DNA from 2 places in the Streptomyces sp. NPDC030862 genome. Region 2 is predicted to be linked to the other one. Evidence: riboswitches for the same ligand, from Rfam matches in the RefSeq annotation. Region 2 holds a riboswitch; the other holds the start of a gene.
What was found. A riboswitch is a leader RNA that binds a small molecule or an ion and turns the genes downstream of it on or off. The one in region 2 is predicted to bind S-adenosylmethionine.
Positions count from the first base shown of each region.

Region 1: linked by a shared signal. The riboswitch ahead of ACZ42X_RS27225 (aminotransferase class V-fold PLP-dependent enzyme) and the one ahead of thrC (threonine synthase) in region 2 are both predicted to bind S-adenosylmethionine.

Region 1 is NZ_JBVIEN010000011.1:1,860-17,686, forward strand. It holds gene ACZ42X_RS27205 (sensor histidine kinase) at 1-231, shown strand, start outside; gene ACZ42X_RS27210 (response regulator transcription factor) at 228-887, shown strand; gene ACZ42X_RS27215 (SLC13 family permease) at 949-2,379, shown strand; partial or broken gene ACZ42X_RS27220 (glycerate kinase family protein) at 2,376-3,524, shown strand; gene ACZ42X_RS27225 (aminotransferase class V-fold PLP-dependent enzyme) at 3,517-4,884, opposite strand; SAM riboswitch class IV at 5,059-5,176, opposite strand; gene trpD (anthranilate phosphoribosyltransferase) at 5,281-6,345, opposite strand; gene qcrB (cytochrome bc1 complex cytochrome b subunit) at 6,485-8,116, opposite strand; gene qcrA (cytochrome bc1 complex Rieske iron-sulfur subunit) at 8,113-9,162, opposite strand; gene qcrC (cytochrome bc1 complex diheme cytochrome c subunit) at 9,159-9,968, opposite strand; gene ctaE (aa3-type cytochrome oxidase subunit III) at 10,045-10,665, opposite strand; gene ACZ42X_RS27255 (hypothetical protein) at 10,842-11,243, shown strand; gene ACZ42X_RS27260 (L,D-transpeptidase) at 11,247-12,503, opposite strand; gene ACZ42X_RS27265 (cytochrome c oxidase subunit 4) at 12,619-13,017, opposite strand; gene ctaD (aa3-type cytochrome oxidase subunit I) at 13,014-14,765, opposite strand; gene ctaC (aa3-type cytochrome oxidase subunit II) at 14,762-15,730, opposite strand.
Region 2 is NZ_JBVIEN010000009.1:281,529-297,355, forward strand. It holds gene ACZ42X_RS24775 (hypothetical protein) at 1-127, opposite strand, end outside; gene ACZ42X_RS24780 (hypothetical protein) at 283-666, shown strand; gene ACZ42X_RS24785 (VOC family protein) at 701-1,087, opposite strand; gene ACZ42X_RS24790 (immunity 49 family protein) at 1,274-2,224, shown strand; gene groL (chaperonin GroEL) at 2,397-4,019, opposite strand; gene ACZ42X_RS24800 (cold-shock protein) at 4,353-4,556, opposite strand; gene ACZ42X_RS24805 (ubiquitin-like small modifier protein 1) at 4,969-5,247, opposite strand; gene thrC (threonine synthase) at 5,282-6,598, opposite strand; SAM riboswitch class I at 6,592-6,739, opposite strand; gene ACZ42X_RS24815 (glucosyl-3-phosphoglycerate synthase) at 6,856-7,812, shown strand; gene ACZ42X_RS24820 (alpha,alpha-trehalose-phosphate synthase (UDP-forming)) at 7,858-9,309, shown strand; gene otsB (trehalose-phosphatase) at 9,810-10,661, opposite strand; gene ACZ42X_RS24830 (DUF3263 domain-containing protein) at 10,698-10,928, opposite strand; gene ACZ42X_RS24835 (extracellular solute-binding protein) at 10,951-12,168, opposite strand; gene ACZ42X_RS24840 (SIS domain-containing protein) at 12,348-13,250, shown strand; gene ACZ42X_RS24845 (ROK family protein) at 13,391-14,302, shown strand; gene nagA (N-acetylglucosamine-6-phosphate deacetylase) at 14,302-15,453, shown strand; gene ACZ42X_RS24855 (1-phosphofructokinase family hexose kinase) at 15,582-15,827, shown strand, end outside.

The DNA of each region.
Region 1 (15,827 bases), on a different contig from region 2:
CTGTACGTGGCCGACAGCGGCGTCGGCGTGCCGGCCGAGGACGCCGGTGTGATCTTCGAGCGGTTCCGGCGCGGCAGCTCCCGGCGCGGTACGCGCACCAGCGGCGGCGCGGGGCTCGGACTGTCCATCGTGAAGGCCATCGCCGAGGGCCACCGGGGCCGGGTCGAGCTGCGTCCCACCGAGGGCGGCGGCGCCACCTTCGTACTCGTACTGGAGGAAGAGGACGCGTGAACCGCATTCTGATCGCCGAGGACGAGGAGCGGATCGCCTCCTTCGTCGAGAAGGGGCTGCGTGCCAACGGCTTCACCACCACCGTGGCCGCCGACGGTGACACGGCGCTGGACTACGCCGTCACGGGCGGCTTCGACCTGATGGTGCTGGACATCGGGCTGCCGGGCCGTGACGGCTTCACCGTGTTGCGGGAGTTGCGCGAGGCGCGGGTGACGCTGCCGGTGATCGTGCTGACGGCGCGGGACTCGGTAGGGGACACGGTCGCCGGGCTGGAGGGCGGCGCCGACGACTGGATGACCAAGCCGTTCCGCTTCGAGGAGCTGCTGGCGCGGGTACGGCTGCGGCTGCGCACCGCGGCCCGCGCGCCCGAGGTGACGGTGTTGCGCAGCGGCGACCTGAGCCTGGACCTGCGCACCCGGCGGGCGCGCGCGGAGGACCGGACCGTCGACCTGACGGCGCGTGAGTTCGTGCTGCTGGAGCTGTTCCTGCGCCACCCGGGGCAGGTGCTGTCGCGGGAGCAGATCCTGTCCCATGTGTGGGGGTACGACTTCGATCCGGGGTCGAACATCGTGGACGTGTACGTGCGCAATCTGCGCAAGAAGCTGGGGGCGCGGCGGCTGGAGACGGTGCGGGGCATGGGCTACCGCATGCCGTAGATGAACTTCTCCTCATAGAAGGCTCATTGAGGGCTCACGGCGGGTGGGGAGACTCGGTGGTGTGACGCTCTCCCTCAGCCGGGCGGTGTGGCTGGGTGCCGCGCTCGGCCTGTGCGCGGTGCTGGCGATACCGTCCTACTTCCCAGGACTCGGCGCCGACGCGCGCCTCACGCTGGGCGTGTTCGTCCTCGCCACCGTCGCGTGGATCGCCACGCCCGTCGACGACACCTACATCGCGCTGGGCGCGGGGCTGGCGCTCACGGCGACCGGCGTGATCAGCAGCGAGACGCTCTTCGCGACGCTGGGCGATGAAACGATCTGGCTGCTGATCTGCGCGTTCGTGCTGGCGGCCGCGGTCACCCGGACGGGGCTGGCGGGGCGGGCCGCGGCCTTCCTGGTCAGCGGGGCCCGTACGGTACGGCAGCTGGTCCACCTCACCACCGCCGCGCTGGTGGTGACGTCGTTCGCCGTCCCGGCCACCTCGGGGCGGGCCGCGCTCGCGCTGCCGGTCTTCCTGGCGCTGGCGAAGGTGCTGGCGGACCGGGGGCGGCTGGTGGTGATGCTGGCGCTGCTCTTCCCGACCGTCGTGCTGCTGTCCGCCGTGGCAACGCTGATCGGCGCGGGCGCTCACCTGATCACGGTCAACGTGCTGTGGGAGCAGTCGGGGCAGCGGCTGGGGTTCGTGGAGTGGCTGCTGCTCGGCCTGCCGCTCGCGGTCGTCTCGTCCCATCTGGCCGCCGAGGCGGTGCTGCTGACCTCCACCTCGCGGGCCGACCGGCGCGGCCCGGTGCGCATCACTCCCGCCGACATCGAGGCGCACTCCCCCGCGCCGGTGACCGGGCCGCTGTCCATCGCCGAGGCGCGCTGCGCGCTGCTCCTGGCCACGGTGGTGGTGCTGTGGTGCAGCGAGCCGCTGCACCGGGTGTCGCCCGCGGTGGTGGCGCTGATCGGCGCGGTGGTCGCGTCGTCGCCCGCGCTCGGGACCGTACGGCTCAAGGACGCGCTGCGGACGGTGCCGTGGCCGCTGCTGCTGTTCATGGCGGCGACGATGGCGATGGGTGTGGCGCTCGCGGATTCGGGGGCGGCGGGGTGGCTGGTGGCGGGGCTGCCGGTGGACGCGCCGCCGTGGGTGTTCCTCACCGTGGTCGTGGTCGTCTCCACGGCCGCGCACCTGGTGCTGCAGTCCCGTTCGGCCCGCTCCTCGGTGCTGGTGCCGCTGGTGGTGGCGGCCTCGGCGGCCGCCGGGGTCAATCCGGTCACGGCGGCGCTGGCGTCCACCGCCGCGGCCGGGTTCTGCCACACGCTGCCCGCGTCGGCCAAGCCGGTGGCCCTCTTCGCGGACGTACCGGACGGCGTGCCCACCTATACGCCGCGTGACCTGCTGCGGCTGTCGGCCGTGCTGGCCCCGCTCACCGCGGGCGTGGTGCTGCTGTTCGCCCTGACCGTCTGGCCGCTGCTCGGCGTGCCCGTCCTCCTGGAGTCCCAGCCATGAGCCACTCGTACCGCATCGCCGTCGCGCCCAGCGGCTTCAAGGAGTCCCTGTCCGCGCGGCAGGCCGCCGAGTCCATCGCCGAGGGCGTGCGGCGGGTCCTGCCGGGCGCGCGGCTGGACCTGATCCCGCTGGTCGACGGCGGCGAGGGTACGGCGGAGGCGCTGGCCGCCGCGACCGGCGGGCGGCTGGTGCCGTGCGTGGCGACCGGGCCGCTGGGCTCACCCGTGGAGAGCCACTTCGCGCTGCTCGGCGACGGTTCGGCGGTGGTGGAGATGGCCGCCGTCGCGGGTCTCGCGCTGGTGGAGCCCGGCCGCCGCGACCCCGGCGCCACGACCACGTACGGCGTCGGCGAACTGCTGCGCGCGGCCCTGGACTCCGGTGCCCGCCGCATCCTCGTCGGCTGCGGCGACTCCGGTACGTCGGACGGGGGCGCCGGCGCGCTCCAGGCGCTGGGCGTACGCCTGCTGGACGCGGACGGCCGCGAACTCCCGCGCGGGGGCGCCGCTCTGGGGCGACTCGCGGCCATCGACGCCGACGGGCTCGACCCGCGCCTGGCGGAGGCCGAGCTGCTGGTGGCGTGCAACCCGTACAACGTGCTGTGCGGCGAGCGCGGGGTGGCGCGGGTCTTCGGCCCGCAGAAGGGCGCGTCACCGGAACAGGTCGAGGTCCTGTCGGCGGCGCTGGAGCGCTGGGCGGCGGCGCTCACGGAGGCGTTCGCCCCGGGCGTCGACCTGCGCGGGGCGCCCGGCACCGGCGCGTCCGGCGGCCTGGGCGCGGGGCTCGCGGCGCTCGGCGCCCGGCTGCTGCCCCGGTTCGAGGTGCTGCTCGACGGGCTGGACCTCGGCGCGCGGCTGGCCCGCGCGGACCTGGTCATCACGGGCGAGGGCGCCCTCGACGCGCAGACCGTGCGCGGGAAGATCCCGGGCGAGGTGGCGCGCCGCGCCCGGGAGGCGGGGGTGCCGGTCCTCGCGCTGGCCGGCACGCTCGGCCCGGGCGCCCGCGACGCGGAGCTGGACGCCTACGAGTCGCTGGCGCCCGGGCCGCTGCCGCTCCAGGAGTCCCTGGAGCGGGCGGCCGAACTGCTGGCGGACGCGGCCGAGCGGGCGCTGCGCACGGTCCTGGTGGGCACGCGCCTGGTCAGCCGCGGTCGGGCACACAACGCCCGTCCTCCGTACGGTAGTTCCACTTCGCCCCGTCCCGCACGAGCTCCTTCACGGCCCGAACGAAACGGTCGACGTGCTCATCCGGCGTCCCCGCCCCGAAGCTGACCCGGATCGCGTTGAGCGACTTCTCGCCGGGCGGAGCCGCCTCGGGCGAGCCGCACTCGCCGATCTGCTGCGGGTCGCTGCCGAGCAGCGTCCGCACCAGCGGGTGGGCGCAGAACAGGCCGTCGCGCACGCCGATGCCGTATTCGGCGGAGAGCGCCGCCGCGAAGTGCGAGCTGTTCCAGCCGTCGACCACGAAGGAGATGACGCCGACGCGGGGCGCGTCGTCGCCGAAGAGCGACAGCACCCGCACCTCGGGCACCTCGGCCAGGCCCTCGCGCACCCTGCCGATCAGGTACCGCTCGCGCGCCACCAGGTCGTCGAAGCCGGCCTCGGTCAGCGCCTTGCAGGCGGAGGCGATGGCGTACGCGCCGATGACGTTCGGCGAGCCGGCCTCGTGGCGGGCCGCGGTGGTGTGCCACTCGACGTCGACGCCGCCGTCGGCCCGCCGGGCCACCGTGCGCGACGCGCCGCCGCCCGCCAGGTACGGCTCGGCCTCCTGCAGCCAGTCGGCCCGTCCGGCGAGCACGCCGGAGCCGAACGGCGCGTACAGCTTGTGCCCGGAGAAGGCGACCCAGTCGACGTCCAGGTCGCGTACGGACACGGGGTGATGGGGCGCCAGCTGGGCGGCGTCCAGCACGATGCGGGCGCCGTGCGCGTGGGCGGCGGCGGCGAGCTCCCGTACCGGCCACAGCTCACCCGTCACATTGGACGCGCCGGTGACGCAGACGAGGGCCGGGCCGTAGGGGTCGCGGTCGGCGAGGGCGCGCTCCAGCGTGTCGACCGCCTCGCCCGGCGTACGGGGCGCGTTGAGGTAGGTGACGCGGGCGTCCCTCCAGGGGAGCAGCGAGGCGTGGTGCTCGGTCTCGAAGACGAACACCTGGCAGTCGGCGGGCAGGGCGGCGGCCAGCAGGTTGAGCGAGTCGGTGGTGGAGCGGGTGAAGACGACCTCGTCGTCCTCGCGGCAGTCGAGGAACTCGGCGACGGTGGCGCGGCTGTTCTCGAAGAGGTCGGTCGACAGCTGTGAGAGGTACCCGGCGCCGCGGTGCACGCTGCCGTAGTACGGGGCGTACGCGGCGACGTCGTCCCACACCCGCTGGAGCGCGGGCGCGCTGGCGGCGTAGTCGAGCGCGGCGTAGGTGACCTCACCGCCGGTGACGAGCGGCACGGTGACATCTCGGCCCAGAACGGGCAGCGGCGTACAAACGGACTGATCGGCGGCAGCGGTGAAGACGGACATGGCGAACTCCCGTACAGGGCAGGCGAATTCGACGCGTCGACGCACAGGGGTGTCACAGGGGTGCGGACGCGGCGGAAGGAAAAAGGGGGTGCCGAAGAAGGGGCGATACGCCCTATCGCATTCGCTTGCTCACGAGACTGCTCCCTTGAGGACCAGGACCCCAGGGTGTGCAGGGGTCCGCGCTTGCCGCAGACCTCGCTGCCTGCGACCTGGTCTTCACCCGGGGCACCCCGCCACGGACGGAGGGTTGCCGGACAGCGGGCCGGGGCCGTAGTCGCTGTCACTCATGACCTTGAATGGCATCATGCCATACGTCTCGGCATGCGCAAGGCGCAGTCCGGCTCTTGAGACAAGAGGGGCCGGACCGCGCCTCGCGTCACACCCACCCGCGCGTGTTCAGCGGTGGCTGGCCTCCACCCACCGGTCGAGCGCCGCGCGCGCCGCGCCCGAGTCGATGGACTCGGCCGCCTTGGCCATGCCGGCCCGGATCTGCTCGGCGAGCGGCGCGTCCGTGGGCTCCAGCGCCACCAGCGCCGCCGCGGAGTTGAGCAGCACCGCGTCCCGCACGGGCCCGGTCTCCCCCGCCAGCAGCCGGCGCGCCACATCGGCGTTGTACGAGGCGTCCGCCCCGCGCAGCGCCTCGACCGGTACGAGCGCGATGCCCACGTCCCGCGGGTCGAAGGACTCCTCGCGCACGGCCCCGTCCCGTACCACCCACACCTTCGAGGTGGCGGTGGTGGTCAGCTCGTCCAGGCCGTCGTCGCCGCGGAAGACCAGCGCGGAGGAGCCGCGCTCGGCGAGGACCCCGGCGAGGATGGGCGCCATGCGGGCGTCCGCGACACCGGTGGCCTGGGCCTTGACCCGGGCGGGGTTGGTCAGCGGCCCGAGGAAGTTGAAGGTGGTGCGGATGCCGAGCTCTTTGCGGGCGGCGGCCACATGGCGCAGCGCGGGGTGGAACTTCACCGCGAAGCAGAAGGTGACGCCCGCCTCCTCGGCCACCTCGGCGACCCGCCGGGGCGTCAGCTCCAGATTGACGCCGAGCTTCTCCAGGACGTCCGAGGCCCCGGAGGCGGAGGAGGCGGCGCGGTTGCCGTGCTTGACGACCTTGGCGCCGGTGCCGGCGACGACGATCGCCGACATGGTGGAGATGTTGACGGTCTTGGCGCCGTCGCCGCCCGTACCGACGATGTCGACGGACGGGCCGGGCACCTCGATCAGGTTGGCGTGCGCGTACATCGTCCGGACCAGGCCGGAGATCTCCTCGACGGTCTCGCCCTTGGCGCGCAGGGCCACGGCGAACCCGGCGATCTGGGCGTCGGTGGCCTCGCCGCTCATGATGCGGTCCATCGCCCACGCCGTGTCGTCGGCGCTCTGGTCGCGCCCCTCCAGCAGGCCGTTCAGCACCACGGGCCAGGAGCGGCCCGCCGAGCTCGGTCCTCCAGCGGGTTGCACAGCGCTCATGGTCGCTCCTGGTGTCCGTGTGTACGGGGATGACCACAGCCTATCGAGCCACGGGCACGGCAAAGAGCCCCGTCCGGTGAATGGACGGGGCTCTGTGCGGTGTGGCGACCGTGTGGGTCAGGCGGCGAGTGCCGGTCGATCAGTGGTGGCCGTGGCCACTGGTGATCTCCTTGTACTCCTCCACGCTGGCCTTCGGGACCTGGTTGCCGTCCCCGAAGTAGCCCTTGCTGAGCTTGGCGCGGAGCTTCTCCGTGCGGGTCGGCTTGCGCTCGACGCCGTTCTCGTCGACCGTCGGGCCGATCTCGGCCGGCGTGTACTGCTCGTGCGCGGTGAGCGCGTGCAGCTGGGCCTGGCTGAGGGGCTCGTGGATCTCGACGAACTCGCCGTGCGGCAGGCGCTTGATGATGCCGGTCTCCCGGCCGTGCAGCACCTTGTCCTTGTCGCGCCGCTGCAGACCCAGGCAGATCCGCTTGGTGACGACGAAGGCGATGACCGGACCGAGGAAGAAGAAGATCCGGACGAACCAGGTGATCGCGTTGATCGACAGATGGAAGTGAGTGGCGAAGATGTCGTTGCCACCACCGATCAGCATGATCATGTACGCGGTCACCCAGGCGACACCGAGGGCGGTCCGGGTCGGCGCGTTGCGCGGCCGGTCCAGGAGGTGGTGCTCCCGCTTGTCACCGGTGATCCACGACTCGATGAACGGGTACATCGCGATCGCGCCGAGCATGATGCCGAAGACGACCAGCGGGATGAACACGCCCAGGACGAGCGTGTGACCCCACAGGGTGATCTCCCAGCCCGGCATGACACGGATCAGACCCTCGGCGAAGCCCATGTACCAGTCGGGCTGGGCGCCGGTGGACACCTGGTCCGGACGGTACGGGCCGAGCGCCCAGATCGGGTTGATCGTGAACAGCGCGGCGATGACCGAGATGACACCGAAGACCAGGAAGAAGAAGCCTCCGGCCTTGGCCATGTACACCGGCAGCAGCGGCATGCCGACGACGTTCTTGTTCGTCCGGCCGGGGCCGGGGAACTGCGTGTGCTTGTGGTAGAAGACCAGGATCAGGTGCGCCACCACGAGGCCGAGCATGATGCCCGGCAGCAGCAGGATGTGGATCGAGTAGAACCGGGCGATGATGTCGTGGCCCGGGAACTCCCCGCCGAACAGGAACATCGAGATGTACGTGCCGACGATCGGCGTGGACAGGATCGCGCCCTGGGTGAAGCGGACACCGGTGCCGGAGAGCAGGTCGTCCGGGAGCGAGTAACCGGTGAAACCGGTGAACATGCCCAGGACGAACAGCAGGAAGCCGAACAGCCAGTTGATCTCACGCGGCTTGCGGAACGCGCCGGTGAAGAAGACGCGCATCATGTGCACGAACATGCCGGCGAGGAAGACCACCGCGGCCCAGTGGTGGATCTGCCGGATGAGCAGACCACCGCGGACGTCGAAGCTGATGTCCAGGGTCGAGGCGTACGCCTCGGTCATGCGGATGCCCTGCATCGGCACGTACGAGCCGTGGTACTCGATCTCGTTCATGCTCGGGTGGAAGAACAGCGTCAGGTACACACCCGTGAGGATGATGATGATGAAGCTGTAGAGGCAGATCTCACCCAGCATGAAGGACCAGTGGTCCGGGAAGATCTTCCGCATGTTGGCCTTGGCCAGGGAGTAGATCCCGAGACGGCCGTCGGCCCAGTCGGCCACCCGCTCGCCGGCGGGCGCCTTCCGCTGTGCGTCTGTTGCGGTCGTGGTGCTCATCCGCGCTCCCAGAATGCAGGACCGACGGGCTCCTCGAAGTCGCCGAGCGCCTCGAGGAAGCCCTCGTCATTGACGCCGATCCGCAGCTGCGGAAGGGCGTGACCGGCCGGGCCGAAGATGACGCGGGCGCCGTCGGAGAGGTCGAAGGTGGACTGGTGGCACGGGCAGAGGACGTGGTGGGTCTGCTGCTCGTACAGGGAGATCGGGCAGCCCACGTGGGTGCAGATCTTGGAGAAGGCCACGATGCCCTCGTGCGACCACTCGAGCTCGCGCTTGTCCTTGATGTCCTCCGGCTGGATCCGGACGATCATCAGGGCGTCCTTGGCGATCTTCGTGTTGAACTCGTGGTCGTGCTCCTCCAGGCCCTCGGGCTTGGCGAAGGTCAGCGAGCCCACCGCGACGTCCTCGGGACGCAGCGGCTCGTTCGTGTTCATGTTGATGAGCTGCTTGCCCTTGGCCCACGAGGTGTGGAACAGCTTCTTCTCGGGCAGCGGGCCCAGCTCGCGCAGCAGCACCACGCCGGAGAGCGGCACCATGGCCAGCGCGCCGAGCATCGTGTTGCGGATCAGCGGGCGGCGGCCGATCGCGGACTCCCGCGCGCCGTCGGCGAAGTCGGCCATGACCTTGGCCTTGACCTCGGGCGCGGCCTCGATCGGGTGACGGTCGTCCGCGACCTCGTGGTCGGACATCAGGGTGCGGGCCCAGTGGACCGCGCCCGCGCCGATGCAGAAGAGCGCGATGCCGAGCGTCAGGCCGAGCGACAGGTTGGTCGCGCTGACGTGGCCGAGCGGCCAGACGTACACGATCTTGTCGACCGGGAAGATCACGAACGAGGCGATGAAGCCGATCGTGGCCAGCATCGACAGCGTGAACAGCAGGGCGACCGTGCGCTCGGACCGCTTGGCGGCCCGCTCGTCGATGTCCTGGATGCGCGGCTTGTGGGGCGGCAGCCCCGGGTCGGCGAACGGGTTCTCGGCTACCGCCGTGCCGTGCGCGGCGTCCTGCTTGTGCGGCAGGCTCTCTTCGGAAATGTCTTGGCTACTCATGACTTCTTGGCCTTAGCGGTGTGGGCCGCGACCCAGACGGCAACAGCGATCAGCGAACCCAGACCGAAGATCCAGCCGAACAGGCCCTCGCTGACCGGTCCCAGACCGCCCAGCGCGAAGCCGCCGGGAGTCGGGGTCTCGTCACCGTTCACGGTCTTGATGTACGCGATGATGTCCTTCTTCTCCTTCTCCGGCATGGTGGTGTCGGGGAAGGACGGCATGTTCTGCGGGCCGGTCTGCATGGCCTCGTAGATGTGCTTCTCGCTCACGTCCTCGAGGCTGGGCGCCCACTTGCCCTTGGTGAGCGCACCACCCTCGCCGGTGAAGTTGTGGCACTGCGCACAGTTCGTGCGGAACAGGTCACCACCGCGGGCGATGTTCGCCCCGTCGGGGCTGTACTGCTTCTCGGTCGGCGTGGCCGGGCCGGGGCCCAGGGACGCGACGTACGCGGCGAGCTGGTCGATCTGCGCCTGCGAGTAGATGTTCGGCTTCTCCGGCACCTGGGCGCCGGGCTGCTGCGCCGGCATACGGCCGGTGCCGACCTGGAAGTCCACGGAGGCGGCGCCGACGCCGACCAGGCTCGGGCCGTCGGAGGTGCCCTGACCGCCGGTTCCGTGGCAGCTGGCACAGCCGACGGAGTAGAGCTTCTTGCCCTCCTCGATGGCGAGTGACTGGGCGGTTTCGTCGGCCTGCGCCTTGTCCGCGGGTGCGAACGCGGCGTACAGCCCCCCAGTGGCCGCCAGCGCGAGAAGTAGGACGACGACCGCCGCCAGCGGATGGCGTCGTCGTGCGGAGAGCTTTTTCACGGATTACCCCGGTGTCAGGATCTTCTGCGTCGATGCTTGCTGGATGTGTTCGGGCGTACCGGAGGTACGGGCCCGATTACTTGATCATGTAGATCGTGGCGAAGAGGCCGATCCAGACGACATCGACGAAGTGCCAGTAGTAGGACACGACGATGGCGGCGGTTGCCTGCTCATGGGTGAACCTCTTCGCCGCGTACGTCCGGCCAAGGACCAGCAGGAAGGCGATCAGGCCGCCCGTCACGTGCAGTCCGTGGAAGCCGGTCGTCATGTAGAACACGGAGCCGTACGGGTCGGACGAGAGCGAGAGGCCCGCGTCCTTGACCAGCTCGGTGTACTCGAAGACCTGGCCGCCGATGAAGATGGCACCCATGACGAACGTGATGATGAACCACGTCCGGAGCTTCTTCACGTCGCCCCGCTCGGCGGCGAACACGCCGAGCTGACAGGTGAGGGAGGAGAGCACCAGGATCGTGGTGTTGGTCGCCGAGAACGGAAAGTTCAGGTGTCCCGCCTGCTGGGACCAGAACTCGGCACCCATCACCGAACGAAGGGTGAAGTACATCGCGAAGAGGGCCGCGAAGAACATCAGCTCGGAACTCAACCAGATGATGGTTCCGACGCTGGTGAGGTTCGGCCGATTGACCGACGGGTGCGCGTGCCCGGTTTCTACTGTCGTTGCTGTCGCCACGACCGACATTATGTCGGTCGCTTATCCCGCCCTCACTCCGGGGGGTGCCGTTCGGTGTGTTGATGCGCTCCGTCCAGCCCGAACGGCCCATCCGAACCGGTGTTGACGCGGTGTGGGGAGGAGTAGCATCCGGCCCATCGGTACCTGCCTTACCTGCCCTCACCGCCGACGTACTCGGAGGAACAATGCAGTCGAGCGCCACCGTCCTGGTCTACAGCGACGACGCCAACACCCGCGCGCAGGTGCGGCTGGCGGCCGGGCGCAGGCCCGCGGCCGACGTTCCGCCGGTCGAGTACGTCGAGTGCGCGACGCTGCCGGCCGTGCTGGAGCGGCTGGACCAGGGCGGGATCGACGTCTGCGTCCTGGACGGCGAGGCGGTGCCCGCCGGGGGCATGGGGGTGTGCCGGCAGATCAAGGACGAGGTCTTCCGCTGCCCGCCCGTGCTGCTGCTCATCGGACGCCCGCAGGACGCCTGGCTGGCCACCTGGAGCCGCGCCGACGCGGCCGTGACGCTGCCGGTGGACCCGGTGGAGCTGGCCGACTCCCTGGCCGCGCTGCTGCGCAGCAGGCTGGCCGTCGAGGCCTGACGGTCACAGCGCGGCGGGACGGACTCTCGCCGCGTCGGCGGGGTTGACGCCCGGCCGGGCGGCGTCCACGAGGGCGCTGCCCGTGCGCCACTTGTCCCAGGGGATGTTCCAGTCGCCGAAGCCGTTGCCGAAGGGGTCCATCGGGCTTCCCCCGCTGTTGACGACGGCGACGACGTCCCCCGGACGGACGGTTTTGAAGAACCAGGCGGCGTTGCCGGTGGACATGCCCGTGCAGCCGTGGCTGACGTTGGCGAAGCCGTGCGACCCGGCGGACCAGGGCGCCGCGTGGACGTACTCGCCGCTCCAGGTCACCCGGGTGGCCCAGTAGACGGGCAGGTCGTAGGACTCGCTGCTGCCCGCGGCGATGCCGACGGTGGTGGAGCGCATCCGGACGAACTGCTCCTTGCCGAGCACCACTTTGATGCCGTTGCGGGTGGCGAAGCCCGGTTTGCCGGTGGTCACCGGAATGGTGTTGATCACTTGCCCGTTGCGCTTGACCGTCATCTGGTGGGCCGCCGCGTCGGTGATGGCTTCGATGCGGTCGCCGATGGTCAGGGACAGGGGCTTGACGGGCCCGCCGTACAGGTCGCCGTCTATCCGTACGCCGGCGAGCCTGCCGGTGGCGGTGACGGAGGCGCCCGCGGGCCAGAAGTCCTTGGGGCGGAAGTGAAGTTTCCTGTCGTCCACCCAGTACCAGGAGCCCTCGACGGCCGGGGTGGAGCGGACCTTCAGGGAGCGTTCGACGGCGGCGCGGCCGGCACGGGACCGCACGGGGACGCTCAGCTCCGCCGTGATGGGCTGTCCGACGCCGTACGTGCCCGCCTGCGGGCCGAATCGCACGGTCAGCACCTTCTTTGCGGGTGCCGTCTCGAATGTCAGCGTACGGACGCCAGGAGCGCCTTCACGGTCCTCCGTGGCCACCCTGACGGTGTAGCGGGCGCCGGCCGTCAGGGACCCCGTGGAGCGCCAGCGGCTGCCGTCCGCGGAGAGCTCGCCCGCCAGGTAGTGACCGGCCTCGTCGCGGGCCGTGACGTCCGTGATGCGGCCGTCCTTGGCCTTGGCGGTGACTTCGAGCGGCTTGTCGAGCGGCGCTTTGCGGCCCTCCGAGGGGCCGTTGAAGGTGACCTGCCGAGCCGCGTCGTACGGCTCCGCGGAGAGGGGGTGGCCCTCCGGGCCACCGCACGCGGTCGCGCTCGCTCCGGTGACGGCGACCAGGAGGGTGCAGCTTATGGCGGTGCGCAAGCGGCTCGTGTGGCTCATGAGCACACCGTAGGAAGAGCTGTCGACCGCGGCACGCGGGATGCAACCAAAAGAGGGACCCGGTGACCTCCCTGTGGAGGTCACCGGGTCCCCTGGAGAGAGACGAACCGTACGACTACTGGTTCTGGTTCTCGCCCCGGTAGTACTCGAACACCCAGCCCCAGACACCGATCAGGATCAGCGGCAGGGAGAAGTACAGCAGCCACCAGCCGAGGGCGACGCCCAGGAAGGCGAGGGCGCCACCGATGGCCAGGGAGAGCGGCTGCCAGCTGTGCGGCGAGAAGAAGCCGACCTCACCGGCCTCGTCCGCGACGTCGGCCTCCTTGTCGTCCTGCGCCATGGCGTCCACGCGCCGGGCCGTGAAGGCCAGGTAGTAGCCGATCATGATCGCCAGGCCGAAGGCCAGGAAGAGCGCCGTCGTACCGGCCGGCTCCTTCGACCACAGGCCGTACACGATGGCCATGGCGAGGATGAAGACGCTCAGCCAGATGAACATCTTGCCCTGGATCTTCACTTGCCGACCTCCTTGCCACCGAACAGCGCGGTGTCCTTCTGCCCGTGGTTCTCGAGCTGGCCGACCGCTGCGATCTCGGGGTGGTGCAGATCGAACGCCGGGGATTCCGACCGGATGCGCGGCAGCGTGAGGAAGTTGTGCCGCGGCGGCGGGCAGGACGTCGCCCACTCCAGGGAGCGGCCGTAGCCCCACGGGTCGTCGACGCCGACCGGCTTGCCGTACTTGGCCGTCTTCCAGACGTTGTAGAAGAACGGCAGGATCGACATGCCGAGCAGGAACGACGCGATCGTGGAGATCGTGTTCAGCGCGGTGAAGCCGTCGGCGTGGAGGTAGTCCGCGTAACGACGCGGCATGCCCTCGGCACCCAGCCAGTGCTGCACCAGGAAGGTGCCGTGGAAGCCGATGAACAGCGTCCAGAAGGTGATCTTGCCGAGCCGCTCGTCCAGCATCTTGCCCGTGAACTTCGGCCACCAGAAGTGGAAGCCGGCGAACATCGCGAAGACCACGGTGCCGAAGACGACGTAGTGGAAGTGCGCGACGACGAAGTACGAGTCCGAGACGTGGAAGTCCATCGGCGGCGAGGCCAGGATGACACCGGTCAGACCACCGAAGGTGAAGGTGATCAGGAAGCCGATCGTCCACAGCATCGGCGTCTCGAAGGAGAGCGAGCCCTTCCACATGGTGCCGATCCAGTTGAAGAACTTCACACCGGTCGGGACCGCGATCAGGAAGGTCATGAAGGAGAAGAACGGCAGCAGCACACCGCCGGTGACGTACATGTGGTGCGCCCACACCGTCACGGACAGACCGGCGATGCCGATCGTCGCGGCCACCAGGCCGATGTAGCCGAACATCGGCTTGCGGCTGAAGACCGGGATGATCTCCGAGACGATGCCGAAGAACGGCAGGGCGATGATGTACACCTCTGGGTGACCGAAGAACCAGAAGAGGTGCTGCCACAGCAGCGCGCCGCCATTGGTCGGGTCGAAGATGTGCGCGCCGAACTTGCGGTCCGCCTCCAGCGCGAAGAGCGCGGCGGCGAGCACCGGGAAGGCGAGCAGGACCAGGACACCGGTCAGCAGCACGTTCCAGGTGAAGATCGGCATGCGGAACATCGTCATGCCCGGGGCGCGCATGCAGATGATCGTGGTGATGAAGTTGACCGAGCCGAGGATCGTGCCGAAGCCGGAGAAGGCCAGACCCATGATCCACATGTCGGCACCGACGCCCGGCGAGCGGATCGAGTCCGACAGCGGGGTGTAGGCGAACCAGCCGAAGTCGGCGGCACCCTGCGGGGTGATGAAGCCGGCCACCGCGATGAGCGAGCCGAACAGGTACAGCCAGTAGGCGAACATGTTCAGCCGCGGGAACGCCACGTCGGGCGCGCCGATCTGCAGCGGCATGATCCAGTTGGCGAATCCGGCGAACAGCGGCGTCGCGAACATCAGCAGCATGATCGTGCCGTGCATCGTGAACGCCTGGTTGAACTGCTCGTTCGACATGATCTGCGTACCCGGACGGGCGAGCTCGGCGCGCATGAAGAGCGCCAGCAGACCGCCGATGCAGAAGAAGACGAACGACGTGACCAGGTAGAGCGTGCCGATCGTCTTGTGGTCCGTGGTGGTCAGCCACTTGACGACGACATTGCCGGGCCGCCTGCGCCGCACGGGGTGCTCGTTCTCATACGGCTCGTTCACCGAGCCGTCGGCTGCCGTGGCGGCACCCTGAGGTTCGTTGAGGATGCTCACAGTTGGTTGGTCTCCGAGTTCCTGGCCGGGTCCGTCTGCTCAATGCCCGACGGGATGAAGCCGGTCTGCCCCTTCTCGGCCAGCTCCTTCAGGTGCTGCTGGTAGCGCTCCGGGGAGACCACCTTGACGTTGAACAGCATCCGGGAGTGGTCGACGCCGCAGAGCTCGGCGCACTTGCCCCTGAAGGTGCCCTCCTGGGTGGCGGTCACCTCGAAGACATTCGTGTGGCCCGGGATGACGTCCTGCTTGAACAGGAAGGGGAGCACCCAGAAGGAGTGGATGACGTCACGGGACGTCAGGATGAACCGGACCTTCTCGCCCTTCGGCAGCCACAGGGTCGGACCCGGGTTGCCGTTCTGCGGATTCCGGGTGCCGGGGATGCCGTAGTCGTAGACGCCCTCGGCGCCCGCCGGGAACTCCTTCTGGAACCGGTCCGGAATGGCACCGATCTCCTTGGCGGACTTGGCGTCCGTGTCGGCATTGCCGTCGACGTTCTCGACGTAGTTGAAGCCCCAGCTCCACTGGTAGCCCACCACGTTGATGGTGTGCGTCGGGTTCTTGGAGCGTTCGAGGAGCTTCGACTCATCGCGTGCGGTGAAGTAGAACAGCACCGAGACGATGATGAGCGGGGTCACCGTGTACAGCGCCTCGATGGGCATGTTGTACCGGGTCTGCGGAGGAACCTCGACCTTGGTGCGGCTGCGCCGGTGGAAGATGACGCTCCACAGGATCAGGCCCCAGACCAGCACGCCCGTGGCGAGCGCAGCCGCCCACGAGCCCTGCCAGAGGGAGAGGATCCGCGGAGCCTCCTCCGTCACCGGGGTGGGCATACCAAGGCGGGGGAAGTCCTCCCAGTTGTACGAGCAACCGGAGGCGGTAGCCAGGATCAGGCCCGCAGTCAGCACCTGCGGCAGCTTCCGCCGCATCGGGCGCCGCGACGAGCGGTCGGAGCCGTTGGGACTCACGTAGCGCCTTCCCGAGAGTCTCGCCCGCGCGGTCGGCTGCGGCCGTCACGCTGGTCGGTCGCCGGCCCTGACGCGGGCAGGGGTTTGGATGTTTATG
Region 2 (15,827 bases):
GGGCGATCGCCGCGAAGGGGATGCGCAGTTCTTCGTCGGAGCGACGCAGCAGTAGATCCTCGCCCTCGCAGCGGAGCTCGGTTCCCCGGTTGCCCCGGAGGATGGGTATGGGCGATGGGATCGACATGGGCGTGATCGTAAGCTGCCTTCGACCGCGCGGTGAAGGGACTGCGGGGCTTACGGCAGGGCCGAGGGTGCCGTACGGTCCGCTGTGTGAACTTGGTGAACGCAGTGCTCATATGCTTCGCGATCGCGTCCGCGCCAGGCCTCATGTTCGGTCTGATGTGCGTCAAGGGCGAGCGGACGGTGCTGAAGAAGATGACGGAGCTCGACGAAACCGGCATCGAGGTGCAGGCACGTCTGGTGAGTCTGGTGCCGTTCGGCAAGGGGCGGTACGCACACGCGGTGTACGAGTTCGAAGGGCCCGGTGGGACGTACGTACGGCACGAGCAGGGTGCGACGGTCGGGCCCGCGCACATGGTGGGCGAGACGTACGCGTTCGTGCACCACCCGCAGTTCCCGAAGCGGCTGCACATGGGGACGGCCAAGACCATCCGCAAGGAGCGGAGGGCCCGCGCCCGCTACCTACGGGAGGGGCAGCGGATCGCGCTGTGCTCGCTTGCGGCGGGGGTGCTCGCGGGCGTGGGCCTCGTCTTCAGCCCGTAGGCCGTCCCAGCCCGCGGGCCGTCCTCTCGGACGCTCAGTCGAGACAGAACTCGTTGCCCTCGATGTCCTGCATCAGGACGCACGACTCGTTCTCGTCGTCGGCGGGCAGCGTCCGCACGTGGACCGCGCCGAGCGCGACCAGCCGTGCGCACTCGGCCTCAAGGGCGGCGAGGCGCTCCTCCCCCACGAGCCCGGTGCCGGCCCGCACATCGAGGTGCACGCGGTTCTTGACGGCCTTGCCCTCGGGAACGCGCTGGAAGTACAGCCGCGGGCCCACCCCCGAGGGATCCACGCAGGCGGACCACTCGTCCGCTTCCGGCGGCGCCGATACGACGTACCCCAGCACCTCGCACCAGAAGCGGGCGACGCGCGCGGGTTCCGCGCAGTCGAAGGTGACTTGGAACTTCTTGATCGATGACATCGGCGCACCATAGTGCACCTCGGCCCGGTCGCGTCAGGGGAGCAACCCCTTGACGCACACGTGCCGGTCATCGCCGCCGTCTGCCTCTGGTCGGCGAGGTGACCCGAAAGAAGACGCTCCAGTGCTGTCAGTGCCTGTTGATAACGTGCTCCGCTTAGTCGTGAAGTTCATGAAGGGGCGGGGAACGTGCGGGAAGTGGCATGCCATCAGGTCGGCGAGCAGCGGTTGGCCGAGGCGCTCGACGATATCCACGGGCGGGCCTACACGCGGTGGCACTCCCTGCGGTACGGCAGCATCTCGCCGGCGCTGATCCGGGCCATGGCGGATGAACTGCTCGACCATGTCGCCGCGCGAGCGGTGACGGAGCCGGGGCTCGACGCCGCGGCCGGCAGGGTCGCCGTCACCGCCGCGGAGTGTCTGCACGGAGTGCTGAGCATCATGTGCTTCCCGGAGGGGGACCAGGACCTCCAGTTCTCGCTCATCGGGGAACGGATCAGTACGGACCCGGCCGACGACGAGTTCGGGGACGGGCCCATCACCTTCCGGGACGTCGTCAGGGAGGCGCCCACCGCGCGGTCCTGGCTCGACATGTTCGAGACGTGTGTCGTCAGCGGGTATCTGCGGGAGGAGCGGGTCACCGGGCTGCTGCTGCGCGGCGACTACGCGCCCGCCATCCGTGACGGCGTGCCCTACAACCGGTACACCTCCGTCTCCGATCCCGCCGACCTCGCCGCCATGGACGCCCTGTGCCCCTATCTCACCGAGGCGGCCGGGCATCTGCCCCGCGACTGGCCGGCGGTTCCGCTGCGCAAGCCCGACGCCGGGGAGCGCGCGGAGGCGGCCCGGCGGCTCGACGAGGTCGGCGACGGACTGAGCGCGGACCAGCGGCTGCTCCGTGTCCTCCTCGACGACGACCAGGACGCCTTCGAGGACGCCCTCGTCGCCCGGCTGGTCGCGTACCGGGAGAGCGTCGAGGCCGATGCCGGTGATCCCGCGCCCCGGTCCCTCCTCCCCCTCGGCACCCTCGCCCTGGCCTGCCTCGCCGTCCAGGTCCACGGGTGGGACCTCGGTGTCCGGTCCGGGTACCTGCCGTACGACCTGCTGGGATCGCGCTTGGGCCACCAGGCCGCCAGGTAGGCCGCCCGGAGGGCGGGGCATGGGGTGACGGGGCATGGGCGTGACGGGTGTGACGGCCCGGGGCTCATCCCCGCTCCGCGCCGTAGCGCCGTACCAACGCCCGAGGGCGGCACCCCCACGTGTGGGAGTGCCGCCCTCGGTTCCGTAACCGGGCTTACCGATCCGCGAGGGATCAGAAGTCCATGTCACCGCCCGGCATGCCGCCACCGGCCGGGGCGGACGCCTTCTCCGGCTTGTCGGCGACGACGGCCTCGGTGGTGAGGAACAGCGCCGCGATGGAGGCCGCGTTCTGCAGAGCGGAACGGGTCACCTTGGCGGGGTCGATGATGCCCTCGGCGATCATGTCGACGTACTCACCGGTCGCGGCGTTCAGGCCGTGGCCGACGGGCAGGTTGCGCACCTTCTCGACGATGACGCCGCCCTCGAGACCACCGTTGACGGCGATCTGCTTCAGCGGGGCCTCCAGGGCCAGGCGCACGATGTTGGCACCGGTCGCCTCGTCGCCCTCCAGCTCCAGCTTCTCGAAGACGGAGGAGGCCTGGATCAGGGCCACGCCACCACCGGCGACGATGCCCTCCTCGACGGCCGCCTTCGCGTTGCGAACGGCGTCCTCGATGCGGTGCTTGCGCTCCTTGAGCTCGACCTCGGTGGCGGCACCGGCCTTGATGACGGCCACGCCGCCGGCCAGCTTCGCCAGGCGCTCCTGGAGCTTCTCGCGGTCGTAGTCCGAGTCGGAGTTCTCGATCTCGGCGCGGATCTGGTTGACGCGGCCCTGGACCTGCTCGCTGTCACCGGCACCGTCGACGATCGTGGTCTCGTCCTTGGTGATGACCACCTTGCGGGCGCGGCCCAGCAGGTCGAGACCGGCGTTCTCCAGCTTGAGGCCGACCTCCTCGGAGATGACCGTGCCGCCGGTGAGGATGGCGATGTCGTTCAGCATGGCCTTGCGGCGGTCGCCGAAGCCCGGGGCCTTGACGGCGACGGACTTGAAGGTGCCGCGGATCTTGTTGACGACCAGCGTCGACAGGGCCTCGCCCTCGACGTCCTCGGCGATGATCAGCAGCGGCTTGCCCGACTGCATGACCTTCTCCAGCAGCGGGAGGAGGTCCTTCACGGAGGAGATCTTGGAGTTGACGATCAGGATGTACGGGTCCTCCAGAGAGGCCTCCATACGCTCCATGTCGGTGGCGAAGTACGCCGAGATGTAGCCCTTGTCGAAGCGCATACCCTCGGTGAGCTCCAGCTCCAGACCGAAGGTCTGGGACTCCTCGACGGTGATGACGCCTTCCTTGCCGACCTTGTCCATCGCCTCGGCGATGAGCTCGCCGATCTGCGTGTCGGCGGCGGAGATGGAGGCGGTGGAGGCGATCTGCTCCTTCGTCTCGACCTCCTTCGCCTGGTCGAGCAGCGCACCGGAGACGGCCTCGACGGCCTTCTCGATGCCGCGCTTCAGGGCCATCGGGTTGGCGCCGGCGGCGACGTTGCGCAGACCCTCGCGGACGAGCGCCTGGGCGAGGACGGTCGCGGTGGTCGTACCGTCACCGGCGACGTCGTCCGTCTTCTTGGCGACTTCCTTGACCAGCTCGGCGCCGATCTTCTCGTACGGGTCCTCGAGCTCGATCTCCTTGGCGATGGAGACACCATCGTTGGTGATCGTGGGGGCGCCCCACTTCTTCTCGAGGACGACGTTGCGACCCTTGGGGCCCAGGGTCACCTTGACGGCGTCGGCGAGCTGGTTCATGCCGCGCTCGAGGCCGCGCCGTGCCTCCTCGTCGAACGCGATGATCTTGGCCATGTGAAGTGGTCCTCCCGGACTGGGGTGGATGCTCCGGACCGCGCTGGCGCCCGCGACGGACGGCCTGCATGCCCCTGTGGTTCCTTGCCCCACCGGCCTGCGGACCTCACCGACTCGGTCCTTCGTTGTCACTCTCACCTTCAGAGTGCTAACGCCAATGATTAGCACTCGACCCCTTCGAGTGCAAGCTCCTCCCACGGATCTCCCAGGGATCGAGAGCCCTCGATCCCCTCCGCGTGTACGCGTGCGCGCACGCGCGAGGGGCCCGCATCCTGTGCGGATGCGGGCCCCTCGGCACCACTGTGAAAGTCGCTGGCCGAAACGCGTCTGCCGCTAGCCGGCGAGCTTGACCATGTCCGCCTGCGGACCCTTCTGGCCCTGCGAGATCTCGAACTCGACTCGCTGACCTTCCTCCAGGGTGCGGTAGCCGTCCATCTGGATCGCGCTGTAGTGGACGAATACATCCGCACCACCGTCGACCGCGATGAAGCCGTACCCCTTCTCCGCGTTGAACCACTTGACGGTGCCCTGAGCCATGCCTAACTCCCCTATTACTGGCCCTTGCACAGGACCGCACTTCGCGGACCCGGGTCAGACCTCACCCGCTGACAGGAACGGGTGTGCGCCGGAACGCGTCGACCGCCGCTGAATGTATCTGTCCAACTGCCGTCTGCAACAGGTCAATCGGACGAGAATTCCGAGCATGCGTGAACGGAAAAGTAGGCGGAATTCGCCAGAATCCTGGGCAAGTCGGGCCCGGCAAAGCGCACATTCGGCGCATCAGGCACGGGTACTTTGACTGCATCTTGTCGCGCCGGGGCGTGAATTCATATGCGCGTGACATGACCGGCGGCGGGGGCTTCCCCAACTCTACCGCGCTCAACCATGCGGAAATGCCCCCTGCGCACCGTGTGCGGAGGGGGCAATTCCGGAAAGCGCTATCCCTGGGCTAGCAACCGCCGGCCACGGCGGGAATGATCGACACGCCCGCGCCGTCCGGCGTGGCGGTCTCCAGACCCTGCTCGAAGCGGACGTCGTCGTCGTTCACGTACACGTTGACGAAGCGGCGCAGCTTGCCCTGGTCGTCCAGGACGCGGGCGGCGATGCCCGGGTGGTTCTTCTCCAGCGACTCGATGACCTCGGCGAGGGTCGCGCCCTCCGCCGGGACCTCGGCCTGGCCGCCCGTGTACGTGCGGAGGATGGTGGGGATGCGCACGTTGACGCTCATGTCGTGATGCCTTTCAGTACGAGCTCAGGTCGGGTCAGGCCAGGCCGGCGTCGCGGAACGCGTCCAGGCTCGGGCGGATCGTGGCGGTCGCCTGCGAGGTGGCGGCCACGGCGTCGAGGGTCTTCAGGCCGTCGCCCGTGTTGAGCACGACCGTGGTGAGGGACGGGTCCAGCACACCAGCCTCGATGAGCTTCTTCGTCACGCCCACGGTCACACCGCCCGCCGTCTCCGCGAAGATGCCCTCCGTACGGGCCAACAGCTTGATCGCGTCGACCACCTGCTCGTCGTTGACGTCCTCGACCGCGCCGCCGGTGCGGCGGGCGATGTCCAGGACGTACGGGCCGTCGGCGGGGTTGCCGATGGCGAGCGACTTGGCGATGGTGTTCGGCTTCTGGGGGCGTACGACGTCGTGGCCGGCCTTGAAGGCGGCCGACACCGGGGAGCAGCCCTCCGCCTGGGCGCCGAAGATCTTGTACGGCTTGTCCTCGACCAGGCCCAGCTTGATGAGCTCCTGCAGCCCCTTGTCGATCTTCGTCAGCTGCGATCCGGACGCGATCGGGATGACGAGCTGGTCGGGCAGCCGCCAGCCGAGCTGCTCGCAGATCTCGTACGCGAGCGTCTTCGAGCCCTCCGCGTAGTACGGGCGGAGGTTGACGTTCACGAAGCCCCAGCCCTCGCCGAGCGGGTCGCCGATGAGCTCGGAGCAGAAGCGGTTGACGTCGTCGTAGTTGCCCTCGATGCCGACCAGGTCACCGCCGTACACCGCGGCCATGACGACCTTGCCCTGCTCCAGGTCGTGCGGGATGAACACACAGGAGCGGAAGCCGGCCCGGGCGGCGGCGGCGCCGACCGCGCCCGCCAGGTTGCCGGTGGAGGAGCAGGACAGGGTGGTGAAGCCGAAGGCGCGGGCGGCCTCCAGGGCTTGGGCGACGACGCGGTCCTTGAAGGAGTGCGTGGGGTTGCCGGAGTCGTCCTTGACGAAGAGCTTGCCCGGCTCGACGCCGAGCTCGCGGCCCAGGTTGTCGGCCTGGACGAGCTTGGTCCAGCCCGGGTTCAGGTTCGGCTTGTCCGCGACGTCGGCGGGGACGGGCAGCAGGGGCGCGTACCGCCAGATGTTGGCGGGCCCGGCCTCGATCCGCTTGCGCAGGGCCTCGGGGTCGCCGCTCGGCAGGTCGTACGCGATCTCGAGCGGCCCGAAACACTGCTCGCAGGCGAAGAGGGGGCCGAGGGGGAAGCGCTCACCGCATTCGCGACAGGAGAGGGCGGAGGCGGGCCCGAGGTCGACGTTCTGGGTGGCGTCCGGGGTGGCGACGGTCTGTACAGCCATGGAGGCGAGGCCCTTTCTCCTCATCTTCCTCATGGCGCACTTCGCCATGAGACGGATTTGGCACCTTCCCTAGCCGGGGCCTCGCGTTGCGCAGATGTGCGAGTGCCGACTGGAGGGTTGCCGGGGCTTCAACGGGCCGTATCCCTCTGCCCCTCTGGATGAGCGGTATTCGATTGTGTGCGCGGGGGACCCGACAGGTGACGGTCATCCGCGTTGTTCAAGACTGTAACCGAACCCCTGGACGCTTGAGATGGTCGTCCGATACGCGAGATGGAGATCACGTGCTGGAAGAGGTGGAGCGCTGGCTGGACCGGCGGTCCTGGTCCGTTGCGGAGCGACCGCTCGACCGGCTGCTCGCGGCGAAACGCGGGGCGACCCGCGGTACGACCGTCAGTGTCGTCCTGCCGGCGCTCAACGAGGAGGCGACGGTCGGCGAGATCGTCACAGTGATCCGCCGCGAGCTGATGTCCGGCGCCGTGCCGCTGGTGGACGAGCTGGTGGTGATCGACTCGGGCTCGACCGACCGTACGGCGGAGGTGGCGCGCGCGGCCGGGGCGCGGGTGGAGCACCGGGACGCGATACTCCCCCGGATACCGGCGCTGCCCGGCAAGGGCGAGGTGCTGTGGCGGTCGCTGTTCGTGACGAGCGGCGACATCGTGTGCTTCGTCGACGCGGATCTGGTCGACTTCTCGGCGGACTTCGTGTCCGGGATCGTGGGGCCGCTGCTGACCGACCCGTCCGTGCAGTTCGTGAAGGCGATGTACGACCGGCCGCTGGGCGGTGCCGTCGGCCAGGGCGGGCGGGTGACGGAGCTGGTGGCGCGGCCGCTGCTGAACCTGCACTGGCCGCAGCTGGCCGGGTTCGTCCAGCCGCTGGGCGGCGAGTACGCGGCGCGGCGCTCGCTGCTGGAGCGGCTGCCGTTCCCGGTGGGGTACGGGGTGGAGCTGGGCCTGCTGGTGGACGCGCTGCACACGGTGGGGCTCGACGCGCTGGCGCAGGTGGACGTGGGCGTGCGCAAGCACCGGCACCAGGACGACCGGGCGCTGGGGCGGATGGCGGCGGCGATCTACCGGACGGCGCAGCTGCGGCTGTCGCGGGGGCACCTGGTGCGGCCGCGGCTGACGCAGTTCGACCGGGGGGAGACGGGGTTCGTGCCGCGGACGCACGCGGTGGACACGGAGGAGCGGCCGCCGATGGCGAGTGTGGCGGAGTACACACGGCGGCGGCGCGTGGCGTGACGGGCGTACGTTTGAGCGTTTCGGCTACGGGCTAGGTTCGTCTCCATGGCGCCCCAGATTCTCGTTGCTTCGAACAGAGGTCCGGTCAGCTACGTGCCGCGTGCGGACGGCACGCTCGACGCCCGGCGCGGCGGGGGCGGGCTGGTCTCGGGCCTGTCCGCGATCGGGCCGGACGCGGGGGCGCTGTGGGTGTGCGCGGCGCTGGGCGACGGCGACCGGGAGGCGGTGCGGCGCGGGATCTCCGAGCCCGGTGTGCGGATGCTCGACATCGACGCGGCGACGCACTCGGCGGCGTACAACGGCATCGCGAACTCGGTGCTGTGGTTCGTGCACCACATGCTGTACCAGACGCCGCTGGAGCCCGTGTACGACGCGGAGTTCCGGCGCCAGTGGGACGCGTACCGGCTCTACAACCGGGCCTTCGCGGCGGCGCTGGCGGCGGAGGCGGACCGGGACGCGACGGTGATCATCCAGGACTACCACCTGGCCCTCGCCCCCGGCATGCTGCGCGAGCTCCGCCCCGACCTGCGGATCGGGCACTTCTCCCACACGCCGTGGGCGCCGCCGGAGTACTTCCGGATGCTGCCGGACGACATCGCCGAGGAGCTGCTGCTCGGCATGCTGGGCGCGGACCGCCTCGGCTTCCTCACCTCGCGGTGGCGGCGCGCCTTCCAGGACTGCTGCCAGGCGGTGCTCGGGCACTACGACGGGATGGCGTACTGGCCCCGGGACCAGGAGCCGAGCTTCGAGTACCGCATCCCGGGCCACCAGCGGCGGCGGACGTACCTGGGGGTGCACGGCCTGGGCGCGGACGCGGACTTCCTGCGCGAGCGGTCGCGGCGGGCGGACGTGGACGACCGGATGGCGGCGCTGCGGGAGCAGATCGGCGGGGCGGACCGGCGCGTGATCGTCCGCGTGGACCGCACGGAGCTCTCCAAGAACATCGTGCGCGGCCTGCTGGCGTACCGCGCCCTCCTGGAACAGCGCCCGGAGTGGCACGAGCGGGTGGTCCACCTCGCCTTCGCCTACCCCTCCCGGCAGGACCTGCCCGTGTACCGCGAGTACACGGCGCGGGTGTCGCAGCTGGCGGACGAGATCAACGCGGAGTACGGCCGCGACGGCTGGACCCCCGTCATCCTCCACGTCGAGGACGACTTCGCCCGCTCGCTGGCCGCCTACCGCCTCGCGGACGTGGCCCTCGTCAACCCCATCCGCGACGGCATGAACCTCGTCGCCAAGGAGGTCCCCGTCGTCTCCGACCGGGGCTGTGCGCTGGTGCTGTCGCGGGAGGCGGGCGCGTACGAGGAGCTGCGCGACGAGGCGATCACCGTGAACCCCTACGACGTGACCGGCACGGCCGAGGCGCTCCACGAGGCCCTGACGATGCCGACGGCGGAACGCGACGAACGCACGAAGCGCCTCGCCTCCGCGGCGACGGCGCTCCCGCCCCACCAGTGGTTCCTGGACCAGCTGCACGCGCTGCGGGAGCTGGGCTAGGGGCCTGGTCCCCCACCCCTCCCCCTACGCCCTGGCGGGCGCGGGGGGACCCCCACTTCCCGTAACCGGGGCTCTGCCCCGGACCCGGGGGTGTCGTGTATGTGGGGGCTGACGCCCCCACCCCCCTTGGGCGCGCCCGCTTCGCGGCGCGAAGCCGCCGCCCCAGGGGTGCGGGGCGCAGCCCGCACAGCCGGCCCGCTGCCACAGCGGGCGCGGCGCGAAGCTGCCGCCCCAGGGGGTGCGGGGTCCAGCCCGCACAGCCGGCCCGCTGCCACAGCGGGCGCGGCGCAAAGCTGCCGCCCCAGGCACGGGGCCCCAGCTCTCGTCTCGCCGCCGCCGCACGGATGTGCAGGGGCGGCGCGAAGCTGCCGCCGTAGGGGGTGCGGGGCGCAGCCCCGCTAACCCGACCCCGGGGGTCTGGGGGCGCAGCCCCCAGTTACGGGAAGTGGGGGTCCCCCCGCGCCCGCCAGGGCGTAGGGGGAGGGGTGGGGGAAAGGCCCTCAGCGCCCGGACACCTGACGCGCCAGCGACTGCAGGAGGTCCACCACCGCCGGCGGGCCCGGGACCGCCAGGTCCGCGCGGGTGGCGAGGTCGGGGACCTCGGCGCTGGCGCTGCAGATGAGGAGGCCCGGGGTGCCGTCGGAGCGGAGTTTCTCGACGGCCGCGAAGGCGGGGAGGTCGCCGAGGTCGTCACCGGCGTACAGGACCGTCGTGGCGCCGGTGGCGCGGACGTGGTCCGTGAGGGCGACGCCCTTGTCCATGCCCGGGGGCCGCAGCTCCAGGACCAGGCGGCCGGGCTCCAGGACCAGGCCGTGGCGGGTGGCGAGGTCGGCGAGGGGCTCGCGCAGGGCGTCGAAGGCGGCCTGCGGGTCCTCCGCGCGGCGGGTGTGGACCGCGACCGCGCGGCCCTTCTCCTCCGTCCAGGTGCCGCGCCAGGCGCCCGCGCGGTCCAGGACGCCCGGCAGCTCCGCGCGGACCGCCGCGACGCCCGGGTGCTCCGGGGCCGCGCGGACCGTGCCCGTCACGGCGTCCCAGCGCTCGGCGCCGTAGTGGCCGAGGACGACGAGGTGTTCCAGGCCCGGTACGCCGGCGAAGCCGCCGTACCGTACCGCCACGCCCGCCGGGCGGCCGGTGATCACGGCGATGGACGCGACGTGCGGCGCCAGCGCCGCGAGGGCGGCGACCGCGCCGGGGTGGGCGCGCGCCTGCTCGGGGTCGTCGACGATCTCGGCGAGGGTGCCGTCGAAGTCGAGGCCGATGACCGCCCGCTCCGGATGGGCCAGGAAGGAGTCGAGGCCCTCGCGGCCGGCGCTGGTGGTGGGGCGCGGCAATGCGTTCTGTTCGGTGCCCATGAGCGGAAACCTATCCACCGGCGCCGGTGGACACACCTACCGCCGGGCCTCCCGCGCCGCCCGCACCCGCCGCAGCCGGTTGACCGTCACGGGGTCGTGCCGCAGCGCCCTCGGGTCGTCGAGGAGCGCGTTGAGCAGCTGGTAGTAGCGCGTCGGCGACAGGCCCAGCTGCTCCCTGATCGCCCGCTCCTTCACGCCGGGGCCCGGCCACGAGCGGCGCTCCATGGCCAGGACGGCCTGATCACGAGCACTGAGGTCGGCGGTCATATGAAGAACATAGCGACTCGGGCTACTCGGCCGCTTCCGCGTCCGTCGCCGCCTTCGCTATCCCCTGCAGCACCGCCTCCGGGTCCCCGTCCGGCGCCACCGCCTGGCCGATGGTGCGCTTGACGCTCTCGCTGACCTTCGCCCACGACGTCTCGCCCACCGGGTACAGCTCCGACGTGGGCAGCGCGTCCAGGAACGGCTTCAGGTCCGCGTGCTCGGGGTCGGCGGCCATCGCGCTGTTCGCGGTGACGGTGACCGGGAGGATGTCGTACCGGTCGGAGAACTCCAGCACGTTCTTGTCCTGGTAGACGAAGTCCAGGAACGCGCCGGCCTCCCGCCGGTGGCCGTTCTGCTTGAAGGCCATCATCCAGTCGGCGACGCCCATCGACGCCTTGGCCCTGCCGTCGGCGCCCGGCAGCGGCACCGTGCCGACCTTCACGCCCGCCTTCTCGGCCGTCTGCATCAGCGTCGGGTGCCCGTTGAGCATGCCGACCTCGCCGCGCGTGAAGGCGTCGAACGCCTGCTGCCGGTCGAGCTTGCCGGGCGCGACGGGGCCGGTCAGGCCGGGGCCGACGAGCTCGTTCTTGAGCCACGTGAAGGTCTTGACGTTGTCGACGGAGTCGATCTCGTACGAACCGCCGCTGTCGTCGCGGTAGCCGCCGCCCCCGCTGAGCATCCACTGCATGGTCTCGGCCTGGGCCTCCTCGGAGCCCAGCGGCAGCGCGAAGGGGTACTTCACGCCCTCGTCCTTCAGCTTGGCGGCGGCCGCCGCGAGGTCGGCCCAGGTCTTCGGCGGCTTGACGCCCGCCTTGTCGAAGAGGCCCTCGTTGAAGAAGAGCAGCCGCGTGCTGGCGGCGAACGGCATGCCGTACTGCACCCGGTCGACCTCGCCGGCGCGGGCCAGCAGCGGCAGGAAGTCGGCCTGGGTGGGGACGGAGAGCAGTTCCTCCGCCTTGTAGAGCTTGCCCTGCTTGGCGTAGTCGGCGTACGCGCCGATCTGCGCGAGGTCGGGCGCCTCGCCGCGGTTCACCATCTCGGCGACCTCGCGGTCGACGTCCTTCCAGGACAGCACCTTCACATCGATCTTGATGTGCGGGTGGGTCTTCTCGAACTCCTTGGCAACGTTGTCCCAGTACGCCTTCGACGTGTTGGACTCGTTGCTTCCGTAGTCGGCGGCGACCAGCTTGAGGGTGACGCCCTCGGAGTCACCCGCCCCGCAGGCGGACAGGCTCGCCGTCATGCCGAGTGCGGCCACCGCCGCGGTCAGTCCCAGAGAGCGGCGTCGCTGCACAGCCTTGTCCCACCTTCATTCACCTACCGAGGGGATGAGGTCTACACCACTGGGTATCGCTTCCACAACTCCGGTCTGCTAGACCGGCAGGGACCTGTACGCGTACGAACGCCGTAGGAGTCCCTCGCATGTCCCGTACCGCAGCAGAGATTGCCACCCAGCCGGCCTGCTGGCGCCGCGCCGCCGAGGCCGCCGCGTCGTTCGCGGAGGGGCTCCCGCGCCCCGGCGAGCGGGTCGCCGTGACCGGGTGCGGCACGTCGTGGTTCATGGCGATCGCGTACGCGGCGCTGCGGGAGGCGGCGGGACACGGCGAGACGGACGCCTTCGCGGCCTCGGAGTTCCCGTCCTCGCGCGCGTACGACCGGGTCGTGGCGATCACCCGCTCCGGGACGACGACCGAGGTGCTGCGGCTGCTGGACGAGCTGCGCGGGCGCGGGGTGGCGACGCTGGCGCTGACCGCCGACCCCAAGACGCCGGTCATGGAGGCGGCGGACGCGGTGGCGGTGCTGGACTGGGCGGACGAGGAGTCGGTGGTCCAGACGCGGTTCGCGACGACGGCGCTGGCGTTCCTGCGGGCGGGGCTCGGTGACGTACCGGGTGTGAAGCCGGTCGGCGAGGCGGCGGTGGACGCGGAGCTGGCGGTGACGGAGCCGCTGCCGGAGGCGGTGCTCGCGGCGGAGCAGTGGACGTTCCTGGGCCGGGGCTGGGCGTACGGGCTGGCGCTGGAGGCGGGGCTGAAGATGCGCGAGGCGGCGGGCGCGTGGACGGAGGCGTACCCGGCGATGGAGTACCGCCACGGCCCCATCGCGATCACCGGTCCGGGGCGGGTCGCGTGGGTCTTCGGCGCGCTGCCGGAGGGCCTGGCGGCCGAGGTGGCGCGGGTGGGGGGCACGCTGCACGCGCACGCGACGGCGGACCCGATGGCGGACCTGATCCGGGCGCAGCGGCTGGCGGTGGCGCTGGCGGAGGCGAAGGGGTACGACCCGGACCGGCCGCGCAACCTCACGCGGAGCGTGATCCTGACCCCGTAGCCGTAGGCAGGGTCGTACGGAAAGCGTTTTGTATGCGCTGACAACAATCCACGGGAGTGGACTAGACCTTTCACGGGTTCACGAGCCACACTGTCTCCGTGAGACGACACGTCATCGCCCTCGATGTGGGCGGCACCGGCATGAAGGCCGCCCTGGTCGGAGCCGACGGGGCGCTGCTGTACGAGGAGCGCCGCGCGACCGGCCGGGAGCGCGGCCCCGACGCGGTCGTGGAGTCCATCCTCGGCTTCGCCGCGGACCTGCACGCCCACGGCCGCGAGCGGTACGGCACCGGCGCCGTGGCCGTCGGTGTCGCCGTCCCCGGCATCGTCGACCGCGACCACGGCGTCGCCGTCTACTCCGCCAACCTGGGCTGGCGCGACGTCCCGCTCCGCACCCTGCTGGCCGAGCGGCTCGGCGGGCTGCCCGTCGCCCTCGACCACGACGTCCGCACCGGCGGGCTCGCCGAGGGCCGCGTCGGAGGGGGGCAGGGCACCGACCGGTTCCTCTTCGTCCCGCTGGGCACCGGCATCGCGGGCGCCATCGGCATCGGCGGCACCATCGAGGCCGGCGCCCACGGCCACGCCGGCGAGCTCGGCCACATCGTCGTCCGTCCCGGCGGCCCCGCCTGCGGCTGCGGCCAGCGCGGCTGCCTGGAGGCCGTCGCCTCGGCCGCCGCCGTCAGCCGGGCCTGGGCGGCGGCCTGCGGCGACCCGGCCGCGGACGCGGCGGACTGCGCCAAGGCCGTCGAGTCGGGCGACGAGCGGGCCGTACGCGTCTGGCGCGAGGCGATCGACGCGCTCGCCGACGGGCTGGTCACGGCGCTCACCCTGCTGGACCCCCGCACGCTCATCATCGGTGGCGGTCTCGCCGAGGCCGGGGAAACGTTGTTCACACCCCTGAGGGCGGCCGTCGAGGAGCGGGTCACGTTCCAGAAGCTGCCCGCCATCGTGCCGGCGGCCCTCGGGGACACCGCCGGATGCCTGGGCGCGGGCCTCCTCGCCTGGGATCTGCTCTCCACGGACCCCGCCCCTGACTCGGAGGTACCCGCCTGATGGCCGATCGCACTGTTCTCGCCGGCGCCCGCGTGGTGCTGCCGACCGGGACCGTCGACAGCGGGCGGGTGATCGTCGAGAACGGCCGGATCGCCGAGCCCGCCCACGTACCCGACGGCGTCCCGGCCGTGGACCTCGCCGGGCACTGGGTCGTCCCCGGCTTCGTCGACCTGCACAACCACGGCGGCGGCGGCGCGTCCTTCACCTCCGGCACGGTCGAGGAGGTCCTCCAGGGCGTCCACACGCACCGGCTGCACGGCACCACCACCCTCGTCGCCTCCACCGTCACCGGCGACATGGACTTCCTCGCGCACCGCGCGGGCGAGCTGTCCGAACTCGCCGAGCAGGGCGACATCGCCGGCATCCACTTCGAGGGCCCCTTCATCTCCCCCTGCCGCAAGGGCGCCCACAGCGAGGAGCTGCTGCGCCACCCGGACCCGGCCGAGGTGCGCAAGCTCGTCGACGCCGGGCGCGGCCACGCCAAGATGGTCACCCTCGCCACCGAACTGCCCGGCGGCATCGACTCCGTACGCCTGCTCGCCGAGCACGGCGTCATCGCCGCCATCGGGCACACGGACGCCACGTACGAGCAGACCGTCGAGGCCATCGAGGCGGGCGCCACCGTCGCCACGCACCTGTTCAACGCCATGCCGCCGCTCGGCCACCGCGCCCCCGGCCCCATCGCCGCGCTGCTGGAGGACGAGCGGGTCACCGTCGAGCTCATCAACGACGGCACGCACCTGCACCCGGCGGCGCTGGAGCTGGCGTTCCATCACGCGGGCGCGGCGCGGGTCGCGTTCATCACCGACGCGATGGACGCGGCGGGCTTCGGCGACGGCGTCTACCACCTCGGGCCGCTGGAGGTCGAGGTGCGCGACGGCGTGGCCCGGCTGGTGGAGGGCGGCTCGATCGCGGGCTCCACGCTCACCCTCGACACCGCCTTCAGACGGGCCGCGACGGTCGACGGGCTGCCCGTCGAGTCGATCGTCCAGGCGCTCTCCGCCAACCCGGCGAAGCTGCTCGGCCTGTACGACAAGGTCGGCTCGCTGGAGCCGGGCAAGGACGCGGACCTGGTCGTCCTGGACGCCGACTTCACGCTCAAGGGCGTGATGCGCAAGGGCGCCTGGGTGATCGAGCCCCAGCTGGCCTGATTCCGGCCCGTGCCGACGCGGGGCGCCGGCCTGAGCGGCAAGATTGGCCCTAGGCCAACCGCCCCGCGTTTGGCATGATCAGGGCCCGGAAGACGCCGAAGACGACTGGGCTGGGGGTGCGCCACCACATGATCCTCACGGTCACCCTCAACACCGCCCTCGACCTCACCTACACCGTCGGCGCCCTGGTGCCGAGGTCGTCCCACCGCGTCACCGACGTCACCGAACGCCCCGGCGGCAAGGGCCTCAACGTCGCCCGCGTCCTCGCCTCGCTCGGCCACGAGACGGTGGTCACCGGCTTCGCCGGCGGCACCACCGGCGAGGTCGTCCGCGGCCTGCTCGCCCCGCTGCCCGGCGTGCGCGACGCACTCGTA